Regions from separate parts of the Janthinobacterium sp. UMAB-60 genome, predicted to be linked through region 1. Evidence: predicted binding sites of a transcription regulator. Region 1 holds the regulator's gene; the other holds the start of a gene.
What was found. Region 1 encodes LexA, which represses DNA repair genes until DNA is damaged. Its sites were predicted from a motif close to ACTGTATNNNNATACAGT; they were not measured.
Positions count from the first base shown of each region.

Region 2: the regulator LexA is predicted to act here: its motif matches at 6,702-6,719, upstream of K0F86_RS25190 (error-prone DNA polymerase).

Region 1 is NZ_LT607484.1:345,561-356,540, reverse strand. It holds gene accD (acetyl-CoA carboxylase, carboxyltransferase subunit beta) at 1-109, shown strand, start outside; gene folC (bifunctional tetrahydrofolate synthase/dihydrofolate synthase) at 245-1,543, shown strand; gene K0F86_RS07495 (SPOR domain-containing protein) at 1,568-2,590, shown strand; gene K0F86_RS07490 (CvpA family protein) at 2,611-3,099, shown strand; gene purF (amidophosphoribosyltransferase) at 3,138-4,661, shown strand; gene K0F86_RS07480 (cystathionine gamma-synthase family protein) at 4,810-6,051, shown strand; gene lexA (transcriptional repressor LexA) at 6,118-6,753, opposite strand; gene rpsF (30S ribosomal protein S6) at 7,030-7,419, shown strand; gene priB (primosomal replication protein N) at 7,440-7,739, shown strand; gene rpsR (30S ribosomal protein S18) at 7,765-8,055, shown strand; gene rplI (50S ribosomal protein L9) at 8,083-8,538, shown strand; gene K0F86_RS07450 (replicative DNA helicase) at 8,674-10,059, shown strand; gene K0F86_RS07445 (DUF47 domain-containing protein) at 10,153-10,779, shown strand; gene K0F86_RS07440 (inorganic phosphate transporter) at 10,822-10,980, shown strand, end outside.
Region 2 is NZ_LT607503.1:43,505-54,484, forward strand. It holds gene exbB (tonB-system energizer ExbB) at 1-343, opposite strand, end outside; gene K0F86_RS25175 (ChaN family lipoprotein) at 449-1,354, opposite strand; gene K0F86_RS25180 (FAD-binding oxidoreductase) at 1,544-2,953, shown strand; gene K0F86_RS25185 (GNAT family N-acetyltransferase) at 3,029-3,502, opposite strand; gene K0F86_RS25190 (error-prone DNA polymerase) at 3,542-6,688, opposite strand; gene K0F86_RS25195 (transcriptional regulator) at 6,854-7,204, opposite strand; gene K0F86_RS25200 (DUF6516 family protein) at 7,201-7,566, opposite strand; gene K0F86_RS25205 (PhzF family phenazine biosynthesis protein) at 7,709-8,494, shown strand; gene K0F86_RS25210 (TonB-dependent receptor plug domain-containing protein) at 8,618-10,980, shown strand, end outside.

The sequences.
Region 1 (10,980 bases):
CGTCACCAAGGGCGCCGTCGACATGATCGTCGACCGCCGCAAGATGCGCGAAGAAATCGCCCGTCTGCTGGCCTTGTTGCAGAACCAGGCTGTGGAAGTCTTGGCGTAATTGTATTGAATGGAGTAATGTCCATTTGCCCGAACCCGTGAGCCGCTGGGGTCGGACCCTGAGGGTCCGACCCCAGATGTTGTTTAGGGTTAGCTGTTTCTTTGCCTCGCGCATCCTTACCTCAATAAGTCTCCCATGCAAAACCTCCCCACCACCTTGCCGGACTGGCTCGCCATGCTGGAAACCCGCCATTCGGAAACCCAGATCAACATGGGCTTGGACCGCGTGCAAGCCGTCAAGGCGCGCATGCAACTGGCGTTTACTTGCCCCGTGATCATGGTGGCGGGCACGAATGGCAAGGGTTCCACCTGCGCCATGCTGGAATCCGTGCTGTTGCGTGCCGGCTACAAAGTGGGGCTGTACATCAAGCCGCACTTCCTCGATTTTAACGAGCGCGCGCGCGTGCTGGGCGAGATGGCCAGCGACGAACAGCTCGTTGCCAGCTTCAATGCCGTCGAAGCCGTGCGCGGCGACACGCCGCTCACATATTTCGAATTCACCACCCTGGCCATCCTGCACCTGCTGTCGCAGGCCAAGCTGGATGTGGCCATCCTGGAAGTGGGCCTGGGCGGGCGTCTCGATGCCGTCAACGTGATCGACGCCGATGTGGCCATCGTCACCAGCGTCGACATCGACCATACGGATTACCTGGGCGACACGCGCGAAGCGATCGGCTTTGAAAAGGCCGGCATCTTCCGCCCGGGCAAGGCGGCCATCTGCAGCGACCCCGTGCCGCCGCAGTCGCTGATCGACCATGCCGAGGCCATCGGCGCCGACCTGTGGCTGATGGGCCGCGATTTCAACTATTCGGGTGACAAGCAGCAGTGGAACTATGGCGGGCGCGAGCAGCGCCGCAATTCGCTTGCGTATCCAAGCTTGCGCGGTGCCAACCAGATCCTCAATGCGACGGCCGTGCTGGCCGCGCTGGAAGTGCTGAAGCTGACACTGCCCGTGGGCGCGCAGGAAGTGCGCACGGGTCTGGTGACGGTGGAATTGCCGGGCCGCTTCCAGGTCTTGCCTGGCCGCCCCAGCGTGATCCTCGACGTGGCGCACAACCCGCACGCGGCGTCGGCGCTGAACCAGAACCTGGGCAATATGGGCTATCACCCATACACCTATGCCGTGTTCGGTTCCATGCACGACAAGGATATCGATGGCGTGCTGGCGGCGATGAGCGAACACGTCGACCACTGGTGCCTGACGGGCCTGCCGTCGCCGCGCGCGGCCACGGCTTCCGAGCTGGCCGCCAAGGTGCAGATCATGCTCGAAGATAAGCCCGACAGCAGCGAGCATACTGTGTCTATTTTCGATGATCCGGCACAAGCTTTTGCAAATGCAATGAGCCGGGCCGGTGAGAATGATAGAATTGTGGTCTTTGGTTCTTTCCTCACCGTCGCCGGCGTGATGAAGGCCCGAAAATCCTCACTTCACTGAAACGCACTCGACTGAAAATCACGCATGGGCTTGTTCTCGAAACTGTTTAAAAACAAGCAAGAATCCTCTGGCGAAGACAGCGGCTTTTATGTCCCTGGCGAAGCACAGTCGCCGACCCGCAAACGCGCCGCCAACACCTCCGGTGGTGGCGGATCGCGCCGTGGCGGCAAGGAAGCGCCGGACCCGGTCTTGCCTGAAAAAAAGCGCGCCCGCCGCCGCCTGGTCGGTGCCATCGCCCTGGCCCTGGGTGTGGCTGTCGGCTTGCCGATGCTGCTCGATTCCGAGCCGAAAGCGCCATTCAACGATATCGCCATCGACATTCCGTCGAAAGAAAAGGCCGCCGCGCCTGCGCCTGCGCCCGTGCCGGCCGTGCCCGCTCAGGCGGCAGCGCACAATGGCCTGGACCAGTCCGAGGAAATCATCGACGCGCCCCTGCCGCCTGCGGCCAAACCCACGCCGGCACCAGCAGCGGCACCGGCCCCCGTGCTGGCCGCCGTCCAGCCTGCGCCGGTCAAGCCGGCCTATGTGGAACCGAAACCCGAGCCCAAGCCTGAGCCCAAGCCTGTCAAGGTGGAGCCGAAGCCTGAGCCGAAACATGAAGCCAAGCCGGAACCGAAGCACGAGGTCAAGGTGGAATCGAAGCCTGAACCCAAGCATGAGGTAAAACCGGAAGCCAAGCCTGAACCGAAGCCTGCCAAGCCGGCGCAATCGGCCGACGATGCCGCGCGCGCCATGGCGATTCTGGAAGGCAAGCCACTCGATAAGCCGCAAGAGAAAGCGCAAGAGAAAGCGCAAGACAAGGCACACGACGCCGGCAGCGGCAAGTTCGTGGTGCAGGTGGCGGCTCTGGCGACGCAGGACAAGGTCGATGAATTGCAGGACAAGCTGCGCGAAGCGGGCATCAAGTCCTATACGCAGAAAGTCTCCAGCCCGTCGGGCGAGCGCATCCGCGTGCGCGTGGGCCCGTTCGGCAGTCGCGAAGACGCCGAAAAGACCCGCGCCAAGCTGCAAAAGCTGGGCCTGGGCGGCAGCCTGGTGCCGGCTTGATGTTGCAAGGCTGAACGGGCGTGACGATCTTCGATTACCTGGTGCTGTTCGTGCTGGTGACGTCCGTGCTGATCAGCATGATGCGTGGCCTGGTCAAGGAAATACTGTCATTGGTCAGCTGGATCGTGGCTTTCGTCATCGCCAACGCGTATGGCGCCACTCTGGCGAAATTCCTGCCGGAAGCCGTGCCGGGCGAAGCCGTCCGCCTGTTGCTGGCCTTCGTGGTGCTGTTCATCGGCGTGCGCATTTTGATGGGATTGCTGTCCATGACGGTCGACGCACTGGTCAAGGTGACGGGCCTGAGCCTGGCCGACCGCACCTTGGGCAGCCTGTTCGGCGTGGCGCGGGGGCTGGTGATCGTGCTGACCGCCGTCATCTTGTGCGGCATGACGTCCATACCGCAGCAGCCATTCTGGAAAAACGCGCTGCTCAGTCCGTTCGCGGAGCAGGGCGCGCGCGCCATCAAGCCTTATCTGCCTGCCGCTTACGCGCAGCATGTGAAATTTTGAATTTTTTTAAAATCAGTAGCACAGTTTAGGAGCACACCATGTGTGGCATCGTCGGCGTCGTTTCCCATCAACCTGTCAATCAATTGCTCTATGATGCATTGTTGCTCTTGCAACATCGCGGTCAGGACGCGGCAGGGATTGCGACCAATCACAGCAGTATGTTTTCCATGCACAAAGCCAATGGCCTCGTGCGTGACGTCTTCCGTACGCGCAACATGCGTTCGCTGCAAGGCACGACGGGCATCGGCCATTGCCGCTATCCGACGGCCGGTTCGTCGAGCGAAGAGGAAGCACAACCGTTTTATGTGAATGCGCCGTTCGGCATTACCCTGGCGCACAATGGCAACCTGACCAACTGGGAACAGTTGAAGCAGGAAATGTTCAAAAATGACCGCCGCCACATCAATACCGATTCCGATTCGGAAGTGCTGCTCAATGTGCTGGCGCATGAAATCCAGGAAGCGACGACGGGCCTGAATCTGGACCCGGAAGCCATCTTCAAGGCCATCACCGTGCTGAATCGCCGCGTCAAGGGCGGCTACGCCGCCGTGGCGCAAATCGCCGGCGTGGGCTTGCTGGCCTTCCGCGACCCGCACGGCATCCGTCCGTTGTGCCTGGGCATCAATGAAACGGAGCAAGGCCCCGAATACCTGATCGCCTCCGAATCCGTGGCCCTGGAAGGCATGGGCTTCCGCTTCGTGCGCGACATCGGTCCCGGCGAAGCCGTCTTCATCGATGCCGACAAGAAATTGCACAGCGCCCAGTGCGCCGACAACGCCAGCCTGAATCCGTGCGTGTTCGAATTCGTCTACCTGGCCCGTCCCGACTCCGTCATCGACGGCGCCTCCGTGTACGCCACGCGCCTGAAAATGGGCGAATACCTGGCTGAAAAGATCCGTGCCGAATTGCCGGACGTGCATATCGACGTGGTCATGCCGATTCCCGATTCCTCGCGTCCTGCCGCCATCCAGCTGGCACTGGCGCTGAACCTGGAATACCGCGAAGGCTTCATCAAGAACCGCTACATCGGCCGCACCTTCATCATGCCGGGCCAGGCGGCGCGCAAGAAATCCGTGCGCCAGAAGCTCAACGCGATTCCGTCCGAATTCAAGGATAAAGTGGTGTTGCTGGTCGACGATTCCATCGTGCGCGGCACGACCAGCCGTGAAATCGTGCAGATGGCACGCGAAGCGGGCGCGACGAAAGTCATCTTCGCCTCGGCCGCGCCACCGGTGATTTACCCGAACGTGTACGGCATCGACATGCCGACGCGCGATGAGCTGATCGCCTATGGCCGCACGACGGAAGAAGTGTGCCGTGAAATCACGGCCGACTATCTGGTGTACCAGGATATCGGCGCGTTGAAGCAGGCGATCGCCGACGTCAATCCTGCCCTGGTCAATTTCGAGGCGTCGTGCTTCGATGGCGTGTACGTGACGGGCGACGTGTCGCAGGAATATCTGGACCGCCTGGAATATGCGCGCCACCATCCGAAGGCGGCAGCGCCCGAAGATACGCCACGTTCCCAGCTGAACCTGAACCTGGCGACGACAGAAGCATAAGTAACCTGCCCGGCCGATGCCGGGCTTTTTTTCGGGGTCAGACCTTCAGGGGAATGCGCGCCAGTGGTGCGCATTCCGATCCCGCAGGGACTGACCCCAGCATTTGCCTTGGGGTTAAGCGGCAAATCGAATATCCGGAACTTCCACCATGACCACCAAAAAAAACTACGGCTTTACCACCACCATCCTGCATAACGACCGCCGCAAGGGTATCGAGCATGGCTCGCTGCACAAGCCTGTGCACACCTCCGTCGCGTTCGGCTACAGCGACGCACGCCAGCTCGCTTCCGTGTTCCAGGGCAAGGAGCCGGGCTTTCGCTATGGCCGCCAGGGCAATCCCACCGTGTCCGCGCTGGAAGACAAGGTCAACCAGATGGAAGACGGCGTGGCGACCCTGTGCTTCGCCACCGGCATGGGCGCCATCGGCGCCGTGGTGCAGTCGCTGCTGCGCGCGGGCGACCATGTCGTGTCGTCGGCCTTTTTGTTTGGCAACACCAACAGCCTGTGGCAAACGGTGACGGGGCAGGGCATCGCCGTCTCCTTCGTCGACGCCACCGAGGTGGCCAATGTGGCGGCCGCCATCACGCCGGCCACGCGCATCGTGTTTGTTGAGACCATCGCCAATCCGCGCACGCAGATCGCCGACCTGAAAAAGATCGGTGACTTGTGCCGCGAGAAGGGCATCCTGTACATCGTCGACAACACCATGACGACGCCTTACCTGTTCCGCCCGAAAGCGGTGGGCGCGGGGCTGGTGGTCAATGCGCTGACGAAATCCATCGGCGGCCACGGCAATGCGCTGGGGGGCAGCTTGACGGACACGGGCGTGTTCGACTGGACGCGCTACCCGAACATTTTCGACAATTATAAAAAAGCGGCGCCAGCCCAGTGGGGCATCGCGCAAATCCGCGCCAAGGCCTTGCGCGATTTCGGCGCATCGCTGGGGCCGGAAGCGGCGCACCATATCGCCGTCGGCGCGGAAACCATGGCCTTGCGCATGGACCGTACCTGCTCGAACGCCCTGGCGCTGGCCAGCATGCTTGCCGCCGACCCGCGCGTCGCGGCCGTGCATTACCCGGGCTTGCCCTCGCACCCGCAGCACGCGCTGGCGACGGACTTGTTCCGCAGCTATGGCTCGCTGTTCAGCTTTGAATTAAAAGAGGGCATCGATTGCTTCGATTTCCTCAATCGCCTCAATCTTGCTATTCCAGCGAGCAACCTCGGTGATACGCGCACCCTGGTCATTCCTGTCGCCCACACGATCTTTTATGAGATGGGTGCCGAGCGCCGTGCCAGCATGGGCATTGCCGAGTCACTGATCCGCGTGTCGGTTGGTATCGAGGACGAGGTTGATTTGCTCGAGGATTTTAGCAACGCGCTGGAGGCATAAAACGCCAGGGCAATAAAAAAGGGCCGCAACAGTCATGCTGTTGCGGCCCTTTTTACCTGCGGTGGTTTAATGCCAGCTGCGCATCAAGCCTACCGCTAAACCTTCCAGAGCAAACTCATCTTCCGGCGACACGGTGATGACCTTGAAGTCGGGGTTTTCCGGCAGCAGTTCGATGACGGAACCCGTCTTCTTGTAGCGCTTGACGGTGACTTCGTCGCCGATGCGGGCGACGACGATCTGGCCGTTCTTGGCGCTGTCGACCTTCTTCACGGCCAATAAGTCGCCATCCATGATGCCGGCGTCGCGCATGGACCAGCCGCGCACCTTCAGCAGGAAGTCGGGCTTGGCCGAGAACAGGGCCGGGTCGACGTTGTAGCTTGCCTCCAGGTTTTCCTGTGCCAGGATGGGCGAGCCTGCCGCCACCCGGCCGATCAGGGGCAGCGACATCAGCAGTGCCGCCGGCACTTTCGATGCCTGCGCTTCGGCCGCCGCGCCGATCAGGCGGATGCCGCGCGAGGTACCGGGCGAAATCTCGATCGCGCCCTTGCGGGCCAGGGCCTGCAAATGCTCTTCGGCCGCATTGGCCGATTTGAAACCCAGTTCATTGGCGATTTCGGCACGGGTGGGAGGAAAACCCGTGTTTTCAATCGCGTCCTTGATCAGGTTCAGGATTTGTTCTTGTCGTGCTGTCAGCTTGATCATGAGCGGTGGGTGCATACTAAAATGCTGTCTATATGAACAGTCTGTATTTTTGTACAGTATCGCCCACTATGCAAGGGGATTTCCGTCATTTGCGCGAATTTCGTGCGAAATACCGGAATGGGCAGGAAAAAACGCCTGACCTGCCCCGTGCGCGGGCCGCTTGTTGAAGGAATGATTGAAACGTTTGCAAAAGGCGGTTATAATCTTCGGCTGACCTTCCCACACCCGTCTTGACGCCGGGGTGGGCGATTATCAATCCGACCTGAAGGAGTTTGCATGCGTCATTATGAAATAGTCTTTATCGTCCATCCGGACCAAAGCGAGCAAGTGCCCGCGATGATCGAACGCTACAAAGCCAGCGTAACCACCCGCGGCGGTTCGGTTCACCGCGTGGAAGATTGGGGCCGCCGTCAAATGGCTTACTCGATCCAAAAGCTGCCTAAAGCACACTACATCTGCCTGAACATCGAATGCGACAACGAGACCCTGGTCGAGTTGGAAACAGCATTCAAATTCAATGATGCCGTGTTGCGTCACCTGACCGTTAAAATGAAGAAAGCTGAAACAGCTCCTTCGCCGATGATGAAATCGGTACAACGCGAAGACGCGGCCAAAAGCCACCGCACCGAAGCACCAGCAGCCGCTCCAGTCGCAGCCGCAGCTTAATTCTTGACCAGGATCGTGCGCTGAACCAGCTACAAGTTACCGCCATCATTGCCGAGCGCGAAATATTGCGCTATACCCCGGCAGGGCTGCCGATTGTGAATGCAGTATTGCAACACAGTTCGCAGCAGATGGAAGCAGGGATTGCCCGTTTGACCGAGTTTGATGTTGCCGCGCTAGCCGCTGGCGAAATCTCAGGCCGGTTCAGCCAGGCAAGCTTGGGTGGGGTGTATCAGTTCACGGGTTTCCTGGCCAGGAAGAGCCGCAACAGCAAGAGTTTGGTGTTTCACATCATTGATTTTAGTGCAGTCAATTCTGACTAGCGCATTTTAGATACAGGAGCCTGACATGGCATTCGGTAAAAAGTTCGACAAAAATAAGCTCAAGCTTAAAGAAAAACGCAAACAGCAAAACCCTTTGTTCAAACGCAAGAAGTTCTGCCGCTTCACTGCAGCTCACGTTGAGCAAGTCGACTACAAAGACGTCGACACGCTGAAAGACTTCGTCCAGGAAAACGGCAAGATCATGCCAGCACGCCTGACCGGTACCAAAGCGCACTACCAGCGCCAAGTCGACACCGCAATCAAGCGCGCTCGCTTCCTCGCGCTGCTGCCATACACCGATCTGCACCACGCTTAATCGGTCAGATATTCCTGGAGAAGAACTATGCAAATCATTCTGTTAGAAAAAGTTGTTAACGTCGGTAACCTCGGCGAAGTCGTCAAAGTCAAAGACGGTTACGCACGTAACTTCCTGATCCCGCAACGCCTGGCACGTCGTGCCACGGCAACCGCTGTGGCTGAATTCGAAGTCAAGCGCGCCGAACTGGAAAAAGCTGCTGCCGCCAAACTGGCCGCATCGCAAGCCCAGGGCGAAAAACTGAGCGGCCTGACCGTTCAAGTTGCTCAAAAAGCTGGTGTTGATGGCCGTCTGTTCGGTTCCGTCACCAACTTCGACATCGCTGAAGCGCTGACCAAGCAAGGTTTTGCTGTTGAAAAAGCACAAATCCGCATGCCTACCGGCCCGCTGAAGATCGTTGGCGAGCACAACGTTTCGGTTGCTCTGCACACCGACGTGGTTGTGGAAGTTGTTATCGCTGTCGTACCAGACGCGAACGCGTAATCGTCTGCGGGCCTGGCCCGCAAGCATTGCCGCACTATGAAAAGCCGGGTTCGCCCGGCTTTTTTGTGGCCTTTTTTTCGCTCAATTTCAGCCCTTTATTTTTGCCAGCACGCCGAAGCGGGTATAATTCGCGCCATGAACGCCCCCTCTGATCCGCAACTGGATTCCCTCCGTATTCCGCCGCATTCGATCGAAGCAGAACAATCCGTTATCGGTGGTCTGTTGCGCGACAATGCAGCGTATGACCGCATCGCCGACTTCATGCATGCGGAGGATTTCTATCGCTATGACCATCGCATCATCTTCGAGCAAATCGTCAAGATGATTAACGGCTCCAGGCCCGCCGATGTCATTACTGTTTTTGAAACCCTGACCCAGCTCGGCAAGGCCGATGATGTGGGCGGACTCGCTTACCTGAACGCCATGGCGCAAAACACGCCATCGGCCGCGAACATCCGGCGTTATGCCGAGATCGTGCGCGACCGCGGCGTGCTGCGCAAACTCATCACCGTCGCCGACGATATCTCCGGCACGGCCTTCAGCCCGCAAGGCAAGGAAGTCAAGCAGATGCTTGACGAGGCCGAATCGAAGATTTTCGCCATCGCCGAAGAAGGCGCGCGCGGCGCCCAGGGCTGGACCGCCATCCAGCCCCTGCTGACGCAGGTGGTCGAGCGTATCGACGAGCTGTACAGCCGCGACAACCAGAGTGAAATCACGGGCGTGCCCACTGGTTTCATTGACCTCGACCGCATGACCTCCGGTCTGCAGCCGGGCGACCTGGTGATCGTGGCGGGCCGTCCTTCGATGGGCAAGACGGCGTTTTCCGTCAACATCGGCGAAAACGTGGCCATCGACAGCGGCTTGCCCGTGGCCGTGTTCTCGATGGAGATGGGCGGCGCCCAGCTGGCCATGCGTATGCTCGGTTCCGTCGGCCAGCTCGACCAGCACCGTCTGCGCACGGGCCGCCTGAACGACGAAGACTGGCCACGCCTGACGAATGCGATTCAAAAGATGAACGACGCGCAGTTGTACATCGATGAAACGCCGGCCTTGAATTCGATCGAATTGCGCGCCCGCTCGCGCCGTTTGTCGCGTCAATGCGGCAAGCTGGGCCTGATCATCGTCGATTACTTGCAACTGATGTCGGCCAATAGCCCGGGCGACAACCGCGCCACGGAGATTTCCGAGATTTCGCGGGGCTTGAAAGGCCTGGCGAAAGAACTCGGTTGCCCCGTGATTGCGTTGTCGCAGCTGAACCGCTCGCTGGAACAGCGCCCGAACAAGCGTCCCGTGATGTCGGACTTGCGCGAATCGGGCGCTATTGAGCAGGATGCCGACGTGATCCTGTTCATTTACCGTGACGAGGTGTATAACCCCGACTCGCCAGACAAGGGAACGGCCGAAATCATCATCGGTAAACAACGTAACGGTCCGATCGGCAGCATCCGCCTCACCTTCATGGGGCAGTACACCAAATTTGGCAATTACAGTGGTGGCCTGGCGCTTTACCAAGGCGACTAAGACTCAGCAGCACTGATATTCCATTGGCCGCCCCCTCATACGGGGCGGCTTTCTGTAGTAAATAACACGACTCAATGCTTAACGGAGAATGACATGTTTGGACGCTTGATGCCCACTGAGGGCAAGTTTTTTGAATTGTTTAACCAGCACGCGGAACTGTGCGTCAAGGGCGCTAAAGAAATGCTCGGCCTGATGACCAATTTCGATGACCTGGAAAACCGCGTGCATGCGATCGAAAGCATCGAGAAACAGGCGGACAAAGTCACCTACGCCACCGTGGAAATGCTGCACAAGACCTTCATCACGCCGATCGACCGCGACGACATCCATCAGCTGATCACGCGCCAGGACGACATCCTCGACCTGCTGGAAGATGCGGCGCAAACCGTTTCGCTGTACGACCTGAAAGCCGTCACGCCGGAAGCCAAGCGCCTGGCCGAACTGGTGCTGGCCTGTACCGAAAAGGTGCGCGACGCCGTCGCCATGCTGCACAACATGGACAACTCGCGCAAGATCGTCGCCATCTGCGAAGAGATCGACCGCCTGGAATCGGACGCCGATCACGTGATGCGCGCCGCCATGTCCAAACTGTTCCGCGACGAACCGGACGTGCGCAACCTGATCAAGCTGAAAGCGATCTACGAAATTCTGGAAACCGTGACCGACCGTTGCGAAGATGTGTCCAATATTATCGAAGGCATCATCGTCGAAAACGCGTAAGCGTTGGGCCTGTCCTGAACCAGAATCAGAAAAGAAACTACAATGACCATACAAATCAGCATCTACGTGCTAGGCCTGTTGATCGCCCTCGCGCTGCTGTTTGACTTCATGAACGGCTTCCACGATGCCGCCAACGCGATCGCCACGGTGGTCTCGACGGGCGTATTGAAACCGCAGACCGCGGTTGCCATGGCCGCCACG
Region 2 (10,980 bases), on a different contig from region 1:
GATGCAGTTCCTGCTGCACATCATCGAGCAACTGTTGCGCCAGCACAGACGCCCCGCTCTTTGCGGCAGCGTCCGGCAAGGACGTGGCCGTCTTCAGCACGGCGACGGCCAGCGCCGCTTCGCGCCGCGCTTGCAGCAAGCTGGCGCCCTTCACCAGCAAGACCACCCAGGTGGCCAGCGCGGCGATCAACAGGCCGATGAGCACGCTTTTGACGACCTGGTCGGCGGCGAAAAACATGCCCAGCGGCGACATGTCATGCTGCAAGGCGGACGCTTGTGCGCCGGAATGAAAGATGGAAAGAAACACGCCGCCGGCAGCGGCTTTGAGACAGGAAATACGCATGGAAGCTTCAACAGGTAAGAAAAAATCGGACGGACTACCTGGCTGCTGCGAAGAAGCTTGCTGGGGAAGAGTGCCGGGCTGAACGCCCGGCGGAGATACAAAGAATTACTTTACGCTGGCGATGGCGGGCGCCGCCACCGGCGTGTACCACACAAAATCCGCCTGCGGCGCCTGCACCGTGGCACCCTGCGGCGCCAGTACGAGCACCAGCGGCGCCGGGCCGCCCGTCAAGTCTTGCACGTGCAGCGGCACGCCCAGGTCCTTGTGCGCATGATAGGCGCCGGCGATCAGCACGGCCGGCGCGGGCGCGGCCAGCAGGCGCTCGGCCATGCGGCGGTCGCGCTGCTGCTGCACCGACAGCATGGCGGCCAGGCGCGGCGCGTCGATCTGGTTGTCGTGCATGACGCGGATGATGTCTTTCAATTTGTCATGCACCTTGCCATCGTTGGCCAGGTTCGAATGCTTGCCCTGCACGGCCGGCTGGTCGATAAACAGTTGCTTGATTTCGCTGCGGTCCAGGTTGGCCGACCAGACGGGATATGGCGCGCGCATCACCGTCATGACCAGGTCGCCATATTGCGCCCACTTCCAGCTCGGTTGCCAGGCCAGCAGTTCGGCCACGTGTTCGGGACGCACGACGGGATCCGTCTGCAGCCACGGCTTGACCTTGTCCACCTTGGCTTGCTGGTCCGGGTTCAGCATTTCCAGCAGCACGCTGCCTTGCGGACGCTGGCCCTGCAATTGCTGCAGCAGCCATTGCTCGATCTGGTGATGGCTGAGCTGGTCATGCTGCTCGCCGACGATCACGCGCGGGGCGGCGGCCAGCCGGGCCAGCAATTGCTCGGCAGTCACGCGCTGGCCGCTGCGCAGGTCGACGATCTCGCCCAGCTGGCGCACGTCCTGCGCCGTGGCGGCGGAGGCCGTGCCAGTGGCGGGCGCGACACTGCTGCAGGCGCTCAGCGCCAGCACGCAGGCGGGCAGGACGGCGGCGAGGGACAAGGGGGATTTCATGGCAGGGCCTTTCGGGTGGAAGCACGCATTGCAAAATAACTACTGGCGGGCATTTTAATGGAAATGATTCTCATTTACAACCAGTGCACGGCAAACCTTGCGGATTTTTTTACAAGCGGCAAAAAATCAACATGGTGCTTCGGTGAAATCCCCGGTCGCGGAGTAGAATAAAAAAAACGGAGGATTCGCGTGAATCAAACTGACCAGTTGGCGGTACTGAAAAAACCGCTGCCAGACTCTCTTGCTGCCGTACTTTCCCTGATCTTTGCCGACCGCTTTTCCATGACGCAAGCCATGCGCGCACACCATGGCCGCGACGAGTCGAGCTATCCCCCCATGCTGCCCGATGCCGTCATCTTCGCCCATTCCACCGAGGAAGTGGCGGCCGCCGTGAAGCTGTGCAGCGCACACGACGTGCCCGTCATCGCCTATGGCAGCGGCACCTCGCTCGAAGGCCATGTGCTGGCCCTGCATGGCGGCGTGACGATTGATCTGTCGCAAATGAATCAGATGGTAGCCGTGCATAGTGAAGACTTGACGGCCACCGTGCAGGCAGGCGTGACGCGCAAGCAGCTGAACGAGGAAGTCCGCGACACGGGCCTGTTCTTCCCCATCGACCCGGGCGCCAATGCGTCGCTGGGCGGCATGGCGGCCACGCGCGCCTCTGGCACGAATGCCGTGCGCTACGGCACCATGCGCGAAAACGTGCTGGCCCTGACGGTGGTAACGGCCGATGGCCGCATCATCAAGACGGGGACCAGGGCGAAAAAATCGTCGGCCGGCTACGACCTGACGCGTTTATTTGTCGGCAGCGAGGGCACCCTGGGCATCATCACGGAAGTGACCGTAAAACTGTATCCGCTGCCGGAGGCGATCTCGGCCGCCGTGTGCTCATTCCCCGGCACGGGCGAAGCCGTCAGCGCCGTGATCCAGACCATCCAGATGGGCATTCCCGTGGCGCGGGTCGAGTTTCTCGATGAAAATGGCGTCAAAGCCATCAACGCCTACGACAAGATGGCGCTGCCAGAGAAGCCGCTGCTGCTGTTTGAATTCCACGGCACGCCGGCCAGCGTGGCCGAGCAGGCGCAGCTGGTACAAGCCATCACGGCGGAACACGGCGCCAGCGATTTCGCATGGGCCAGCCGTCCCGAAGACCGCTCGCGCCTGTGGGCCGCGCGCCACAATGCGTATTTCGCCCTGCTGCAGATGCGTCCCGGCAGCCGCGCCATTTCCACCGATTGCTGCGTGCCCATTTCGCGCCTGGCCGAATGCATCCTCGCCACCAAGGCCGATTGCGAGGCGCAGGGCCTGGTCTACGCCATCATCGGCCACGTCGGCGACGGCAATTTCCACGTGCAGATGCTGGTCGACCCTGACGATCCGGCCGACATCGCCCGCGCGGAAAAGGTCAACAGCGACATGGTCACGCGCGCCATCGGCATGGACGGCACCTGCACGGGAGAACATGGCGTGGGCATGCACAAGATGGCTTTCCTGGTGGAAGAACATGGAGAGGGCGCCATCGACACCATGCGCGCCGTGAAACACGCGCTGGACCCGAAGAACCTCATGAATCCGGGCAAGATCGTGCGCTGGTAATCACTATCACCCAAAAGCAAATGCCGGGGTCGTACCCTCAGGGTACGACCCCAGTCCTTGCCGTTGGGTTAATTTTTACAATTCCATGCGCATCGGCACAAACGCGATGCCGCCCGTCTCCACCTTCGGTCCCGTGGCGACAAAGCCCAGGCTTTCATACAGGGGCAAGGCGTAGGCCGAGGAGTTGACGGTAAACGCCGTCACGCCGCCCCTGGCCAGCGACGCATCGCGGGCTGCCTGCCACAAACGGCGTGCCATGCCGCGCCGGTGCAGGGCACGCGGCACGAACATGTGGAACAGATGCGTGTTGTCGCGCATGGCCACCACGCCGGCCAGTTCGCCGTCGATATGCGCGAGCTGGTAGGCGTAATTGGGCAGCGACAGATAGTTTTCGATGGCCGGCTGGCGGCAGTGTTCGATAAACTTTTCCGCCCCCGCGCCATCGGGGTGCAGGGTCAGAAAGGGTATCAGGTCGTCGATCAGGGCGACGATGGCGGGCGCGTCGGCGACCAGGGCAGGACGCAGTGTCGGTTCGGGTAATGTTGTCATATTCAAATAATGCCATGCCCTCCTCCCCGCCGGCAACTCTCAACAAAAATCGCGGCTGCTGGTGCGCAAGCGCCCCAGCAGATGCGACATGTCGACCAGGCGCTTGGCCACCAGGTTGCGCACGATGCCCTCCCTTTGCCACACGCCGTACACGCCCAGCAGCGGCGCGCTCAGCACTTCGCGCCGCTGGCTTTCCACCAGGTCGGGCCAGACGATGACGTTGACGGTGCCCGTCTCGTCTTCCAGGGTCATGAAGATGACGCCCTTGGCCGTGCCCGGCCGCTGGCGCACGGTGACGATGCCGCAGGCGCGCGCCAGCTGGCCATGCGTGTAGCTGGCCAGCGTCGCGGCGGGCAGAAAGCGTTCCTCCAGCAACTGTGCGCGCAGCAGCGCCAGCGGGTGGCGGCCCAGGGTCAGGCCTTGCGCGCGGTAATCGCTGACGATGCCCTCCCCTTCCGTGGGCGCGGCCAGCACGGGCAAGTCTTCCTCTGGCGTGGTGGCGCGCAATAAATCCCTGTCGGGCACGGCGCCGGCCGCCTGCCACAGCGCCGCGCGCCGGTGGCCGGCCAGCGCATGCAGGGCATTGCCGGCGGCCAGCACCTGCAAATCATGGCGGTCCAGGCCGCCACGCCGGGCCAGGTCGGCCACGTCGACGAAGGCGGCGATGGCGCGCGCATCCTCGATGCGTTGGGCCGCTTCCGCGCGCATGCCGAACAGGCTGTTCAAGCCCAGGCGCACGGCCGGTGCATCACCCTGCCCGTCCTGTTCCTCCAGTCCCGCCTCCCAGCCGCTGACGGCCACGTCGACGGGCAGCACTTGCACGCCATGCCGGCGGCCATCCTGCACCAGTTGCGAGGGACTGTAAAAGCCCATGGGCTGGCTGTTGAGCAAGGCGCACAGGAAGGCGGCCGGTTCGTGGCATTTCAGCCAGGAACTGGCATACGTCAGCAGCGCGAAACTGGCCGCGTGCGACTCGGGAAAACCATATTCGCCAAAGCCTTCGATCTGGCTGAAGATGGCCTCGGCAAATACTTTCTCGTAGCCATTGTCGACCATGGCATCGACGATGCGGTCATGGTAATTGTTCATGCCGCCCTTGCGCTTCCAGGCCGCCATGGCGCGCCGCAACTGATCCGCTTCGCCAGGCGTGAAATCGGCGGCGATGATGGCCACCTGCATCACTTGCTCCTGGAAAATCGGAATGCCCAGGGTACGCCCCAGCGCCTTTTCCAGGCCCTTCGGATACTCGACCGGTTCTTTCTGCTGGCGCCGCTGCAGATACGGATGCACCATGCCGCCCTGGATGGGACCGGGACGCACCAGCGCCACTTCGATGACGAGGTCGTAGAATTCACGGGGACGCAGCCGGGGCAGCATGCTCATCTGCGCGCGCGACTCGATCTGGAACACGCCGATGGTGTCGGCCTGGCACATCATGTCGTAGGTGGCGGGATCTTCGGCGGGAATATCCTGCAAACGAAATTCCTCGCCGCGCCGTCCACTCACCAGTTCCAGGGCGCGGCGCAAGGCCGACAACATGCCCAGCGCCAGCACGTCGACCTTCATCAAGCCCAGCTCTTCAAGATCGTTCTTGTCCCACTCGATGACGCTGCGCTCGGCCATGCTGGCGTTTTCAATCGGCACCAGGCGCGACAATTTCCCCTGCGCGATGACAAAGCCGCCCGGATGCTGCGACAGGTGGCGGGGAAAGCCCAGCAACTGCTGCGCCAGGCCGGCCCACTGCTGCGACAATGCCGCTTCCGGGTCGAGCCCGCATTCGGCCAGGCGGCTCAATAAGTCGTGCTTGCCGTCGAACCAGCGATGCGTCTTGGCCACTTTTTCCACGATGGCCAGGTCGATCCCCAGCGCCCGGCCGCTGTCGCGCAAGGCGCTCTTGGGCCGGTAGCTGATCACCACGGCCGCCAGCGCGGCCCGCTCGCGGCCGTATTTGCCGTAGATATATTGGATGACCTCTTCGCGCCGCTGGTGTTCGAAATCGACGTCGATGTCGGGCGGCTCGTTGCGCTCGCGCGACATGAAGCGCCCGACCAGACAATTGCCCCGTGCCGGGTCCACTTCCGTGATGTGCAGGCAATAACAGACGGCCGAATTGGCGGCCGAGCCCCTGCCCTGGCACAAGATGTTTTGCGAACGCGCAAAGCGCACGATGTCGTACACGGTCAGAAAGTACGCTTCATACGACAGCTCGGCGATCAGCTCCAGCTCCTGCTCGATCTGCTGCTGCACGTTGGCCGGAATACCCAGCGGAAAGCGCATGCGCGCGCCCGCATACGTTTCCTCGCGCAGATAGGTCGCCGGCGTGTGGCCGTGCGGCACCAGCTCGTCGGGATAGTCATAACGCAGGCTGTCGAGGGAAAATTTACACAGTTTGGCGATGCGCACGGTTTCCGCCAGCGCTTGCGGCGGATACACATTGGCCAGGCGCAAGCGCGCGCGCAGATGCTGCTCCGCATTTTGCGCCAGCGCATAGCCGCACTCGCCCACGGGTTTACCCACGCGTATCGCGCACAAGGTGTCGAGCAAGGGCTTGCGTGAACGCACGTGCATGCACACATGGCCGACGGCCACCACGGGCAAGCCCAGCGCCTGCCCCGCGTCCTGCACGGCACTGCGGTGCGCGTCGTCCTGTGCCCGCTGCAGCAGGCTCAGGCCGATCCAGCTGCGTTCGCTGCCAAAGGTGGACGCCATCCACTTTCCCTGCGCGCGCACGCTTTCCGGCTGGGCCGGATAGCTGGGCAGCAAGATCATCAGGCAGCCGGGCAGCCCCCGCAAATGGGCAAACTGCGCCGATGGCGCGCTGAAATCATCGGGCGTCAGCAGATAGCGCCCCTTGGCCGCCCGCGTGCGCGCCATGGTGATCAGTTCCGACAAGTTGCCGTAACCATCGATATCGCGCACCAGCGCCAGCAGGGACATGGCCGCGCCGCCGTCGGCCTGCGTCAAGTGAAAATGCGCGCCGATAATCAGGGGAAAGCCGGCCCGCTTGGCCACCGCATGGGCACGCACGACGCCGGCCAGCGAACACTCGTCGGTGATGGCCAGCGCCTTGTAACCGAGCTGGACAGAGCGCGCCACCAGCTCTTCCGCATGCGAGGCGCCATGCAGGAAGCTGAAATTACTCAGGCAATACAACTCAGCATACTCGGGTAAGACTGCGCCCCACATGATCTACCTCAATACTGTATATAAACACAGTATAATATACTCATCCTGAGTCAAGTAGCCGGTTCCAGTCGGATAGTGTTCATTTTGAAGGGCGCACGGAGCGTCTGCCGGCCAGCGCGGGGCTTTGGCCTGTCGCATGACGGACCACATTGATAGTCCGGCAAATCAATTAGCAACTATGCGAAACTCCGTCGCTGTGGCTACGGGGCGAACTTGATTTCGCTCCCGTTTCAATTCCACGATGCCGTAATTGGACATTGTTTTCAAGGTGCGTGACAGGTTGCTCGGTTTGCGGCCCGTTATCTCAGCCAATGCAGAAATGGATTCCGGTTGCGTTTCCAGAATCACGTGCAACAACGCCCGGTTTTCGTCGCTCAGGACTTCCGCCAGCGATTTGATCGAAGTGAACCAGACCTTGGGCTCATCCGCCTTCGGTTTATATATGCCGCGAGCGATGGCGAGCACGCGTTCGCGGATTTTCTCTTGCGGCATGATGCCAATAAAAATCGGTTTCATTGCTTTTTTACCTCCAGCAAAACGCGGTCCACGTCAGCAAAGAAATCATTGATGAGATGCTGTGCATCCTTGAATTCGTATGGCACTCCCTGATCTGACGGATGCCGGTGTTTATGGTCGTATGCCACGATACGTCCCGCATATTTGAATTTCTTTGGCGGCTTTACCATGTGCGCATTGTCGTAACCGAGGATGCGTTTGCCATACGGTTCGTGCAGCGTCAGCGAGTAGCGTATGCCGTGAGGAATCTCATCCGACACTTCCGTCCGCCTGGCTTCTATCTTGATCCAATAACCGCCATCCTGGTCGAGGATGGAGCCATCCAGGTCCAGCAATGTATCAATGGCAGGATCGATCCGCATGCGGGAAGTATATCATCTGTTGATATGTCATTTCCACGAAAGCGTCAATAGGCGGAGCCTTTGACTCCATTCGGCCAAGACATCGAGAAGCTTTGCACCTATTTTCGTTTATGCTGGTGTTTTACCTTTTGCATCGACCGCCATGATCGTCCACTTATTAAAATGTTTCGGCGCCGCCCCCGGTGGCGGCAATGCGGCGCTGGTCGTGGAAAACGACGACAACGGCGAAACGGCGCGCCAGACCTTCGCCCGCGAGCGGCAAGTGAGCGCCTGCGTCTTCATCGACCGGCAAGCGGACGGCAGCGTCGTGCTCGACTATTTTTATCCGCACACGCGCAGCCCCCTGTGCCTGCACGCCACCCTGGCGGCCGCGCATGTGCTGCTGACAGCGCCCGGCGACCCGGTAACCTTGACGGTGACGACGGCCATGCGCGGACAAGCCTTGCAGCTGGTGCGCCGCGCAACCGGTCTGTTCATCGGCCTGGCGCCGCAGCCGGCGCCTGCCGTCATGCTGGAAAAATATGTGCCGTCGGAACTCATGGGCCAGCACATGCACTTGCTGTCGCCGCCCGTCATCGCCTCCGTCGGCAGCCCGAAGCTGCTGCTGGAAGTGGCCGACCGCACCACCCTGCGCGCGCTGCGGCCGAACCTGGAACTGATCGCCGACTGGAGCGCCTTGCATCAGGTCAACGGCTGCTATGCATATTGCCGCACGGGCGAGAGCGAATACGAGGGGCGCAACTTCAACCACCGCGACCCGGCCCTGGAAGACAGCGCCACGGGCGTGGCGGCGGGCGCCCTGTCAGCGCATCTGCAACAGTCGCTGCGCCTGCATCAGGGCCACGTGACGCAGCAGCCGTGTCTGATCGAGGTGCAATACAGCGCGCAGGCAATCTGGGTGGGCGGCATGGTGCAACGCAGCACCTGAATAGGGCATCGCGCACCAGTACAAGGCAAGCCGGGCAACGGCCAAAAGATAATCAACCAGGAAACAACAGTTACAACAAATTTGTAATAACAAAACAAAGTATCGCTGGTGAATGCTGAAATGATGGCACTAAAATCAAGTCACAATACCACTTGGAGATACTGCGTGCCGACTCTCACCACCTTGCGTAAAGCAGTCCTCATCAGCCTGTACGGCAGCGCCGCCCTGGCCGCCTTCAGTCCCGCTGCCATGGCCCAGACCACGGAAGCGGGCGTCACGGACGGTCCCGTGCAAACGGTCAGCGTGGTCGGCTCGCGCCGCGTCACCAGTTCCGCCACCGACACCATGGTGCCGGTCGATATCATCCCGATTTCCAGAGTCGCCGAGCAAGGCGGTCAGTTTGACCTGGCGCAATCGCTGCAATACATCTCGCCCTCGTTCAACTCCACGCGCCAGACGGGCGCCGACGGGGCCGACCTCGTCGATTCAGCCGCCTTGCGCGGTCTCGGTTCCGACCAGACCCTGGTGCTGGTCAATGGCAAGCGGCGCCACACGACGGCCCTCGTCAACCTGTTCGGCGCGCGCAACCGCGGCAACACGGGCACGGACATGAATGCGATTCCTTTGCTGGCGATCAAGAACGTGCAAGTGCTGCGCGATGGCGCCGCCGCCCAGTACGGCTCGGACGCCATTGCCGGCGTGATCGACATCGAACTGAAGAAAAGCCTGGGCTGCGAAGCGGTGGCCGGCTACAGCCAGTATTCCGCAGGCGACGGCAAGAATTACATGACCTCCGCGTATTGCGGCATCGCGCTGGGCGACAAGGGCACGCTGGCCATCACGGGCGAATACCTGGACCGGGGCCGCTCGAACCGGGCCGACGCGGACAGCATGCGCATCATCGGCGACACCAAGGCCAAGAACAAGACCCTGTACGTGAATGGCGACTACGCCACCAGCGGCACGGGCAAGCTGTACTTCACGGCCGGCGCGCAAACGCGCGATGCGTCGAGCGCCGCGTTTGGCCGGGGCGGCATCGGCAGCGACGACATTCCGTCGCGCAATTCAGCCGCCATGTATCCGAATGGTTTCGTACCCTTCATTAACGGCAAGATCGACGACCAGTACGCCACCATCGGCCACCGCAGCCAGATCGGCGAATGGCATGCTGACTTTTCGCAAACTTATGGCTACAACAAGATGCGCTACGACATCAGCCATACCCTGAATGCCTCGATCGCCAACCTCGACTTGATGAACGGCGGCAAGGGCGTCAGCGCCAGCAGCTACGATGCGGGCGGCTTCTCTTTCCAGCAGCTGACCAGCAACGCCGATTTCAGCCGCTTTTACGACACGGTAATGAGCGGCATGAACGTGGCCTTCGGCGCCGAATATCGCAGCGAGGAATACAAGATCATGGCCGGCGAACCGGGCTCCTACATCGACGCCGACGGCGTGGGCATGGGCGGCAATGCGGGCAGCCAGGGCTTTCCCGGCTTCCAGCCCGGCGACGTCACCAAGGCCAAACGCCACAGCATCGCCGCGTATGGCGACGTGGAGCTGGACTGGACGGAGCGCCTGAAAACCCAGGCCGCGCTGCGCTATGAAAAATTCAGCGATTTCGGCTCCACCGTGACGGGCAAGCTGGCCGCCAGCTATAAAGTGGCGCCCAACGTGCTGCTGCGCGGCTCGGCCAGCACGGGCTTCCGCGCACCGTCGTTGCAGCAAGTGTATTTCTCGTCCACCTTCACCGACTTCATTGGCGGCGTGCCCACCGACGTGGTGCTGGCGCCGAACGGCGGCGCCGTCGCCAACGCGGCCGGCATTCCCAAGCTGAAAGAGGAAAAATCCACCAGCTTCACGTTCGGCACCACCTGGACGCCGACGCAAGCCATTTCCGTGACGGCCGACTTGTACAACATCAAGATCAAGGACCGCATCGTGCTGTCGGGCCGCTTCAATGCCGACAATTACCCGGACCTGGCCGCGCGCCTGGCCCTGCTGGGCGTGGGCGAAGCGCAATTCTTCGTCAACTCCATCGACACGCGCACGCGCGGGCTGGACCTGACGGCTTCGCACAAGGGCGAGCTGGCCGGCAACCGCCTGAACACCTTCCTGGCCTTGAATTTGAGCAAAACGGAAGTGACGAAAGTCAAGACGCCTGACTCGCTGAAAGGCTATGAAGACGTGCTGCTGTCCGAGCGCGAACGCCTGTTCATCGAACAGGGCGGCCCGCGCGCGAAAGCCACCCTGGGCTTCGACTACATCACGGGCAAGCTGGAATCGGACCTGCGCATCATTTATTTCGGCCCGCAAACCCTGGGCACCTTCAGCGGCACGGCCGCCGGCGTGCCCAACGCCCACTACGCGGCCAAGACCTCGGCCGACCTGAGCTTTACCTACAGCATCAACAAAAATACCAAGCTGACCTTTGGCGGCAACAACATCTTCAACGTCAAGCCGACCACGCAAAACGCGGACGAAAC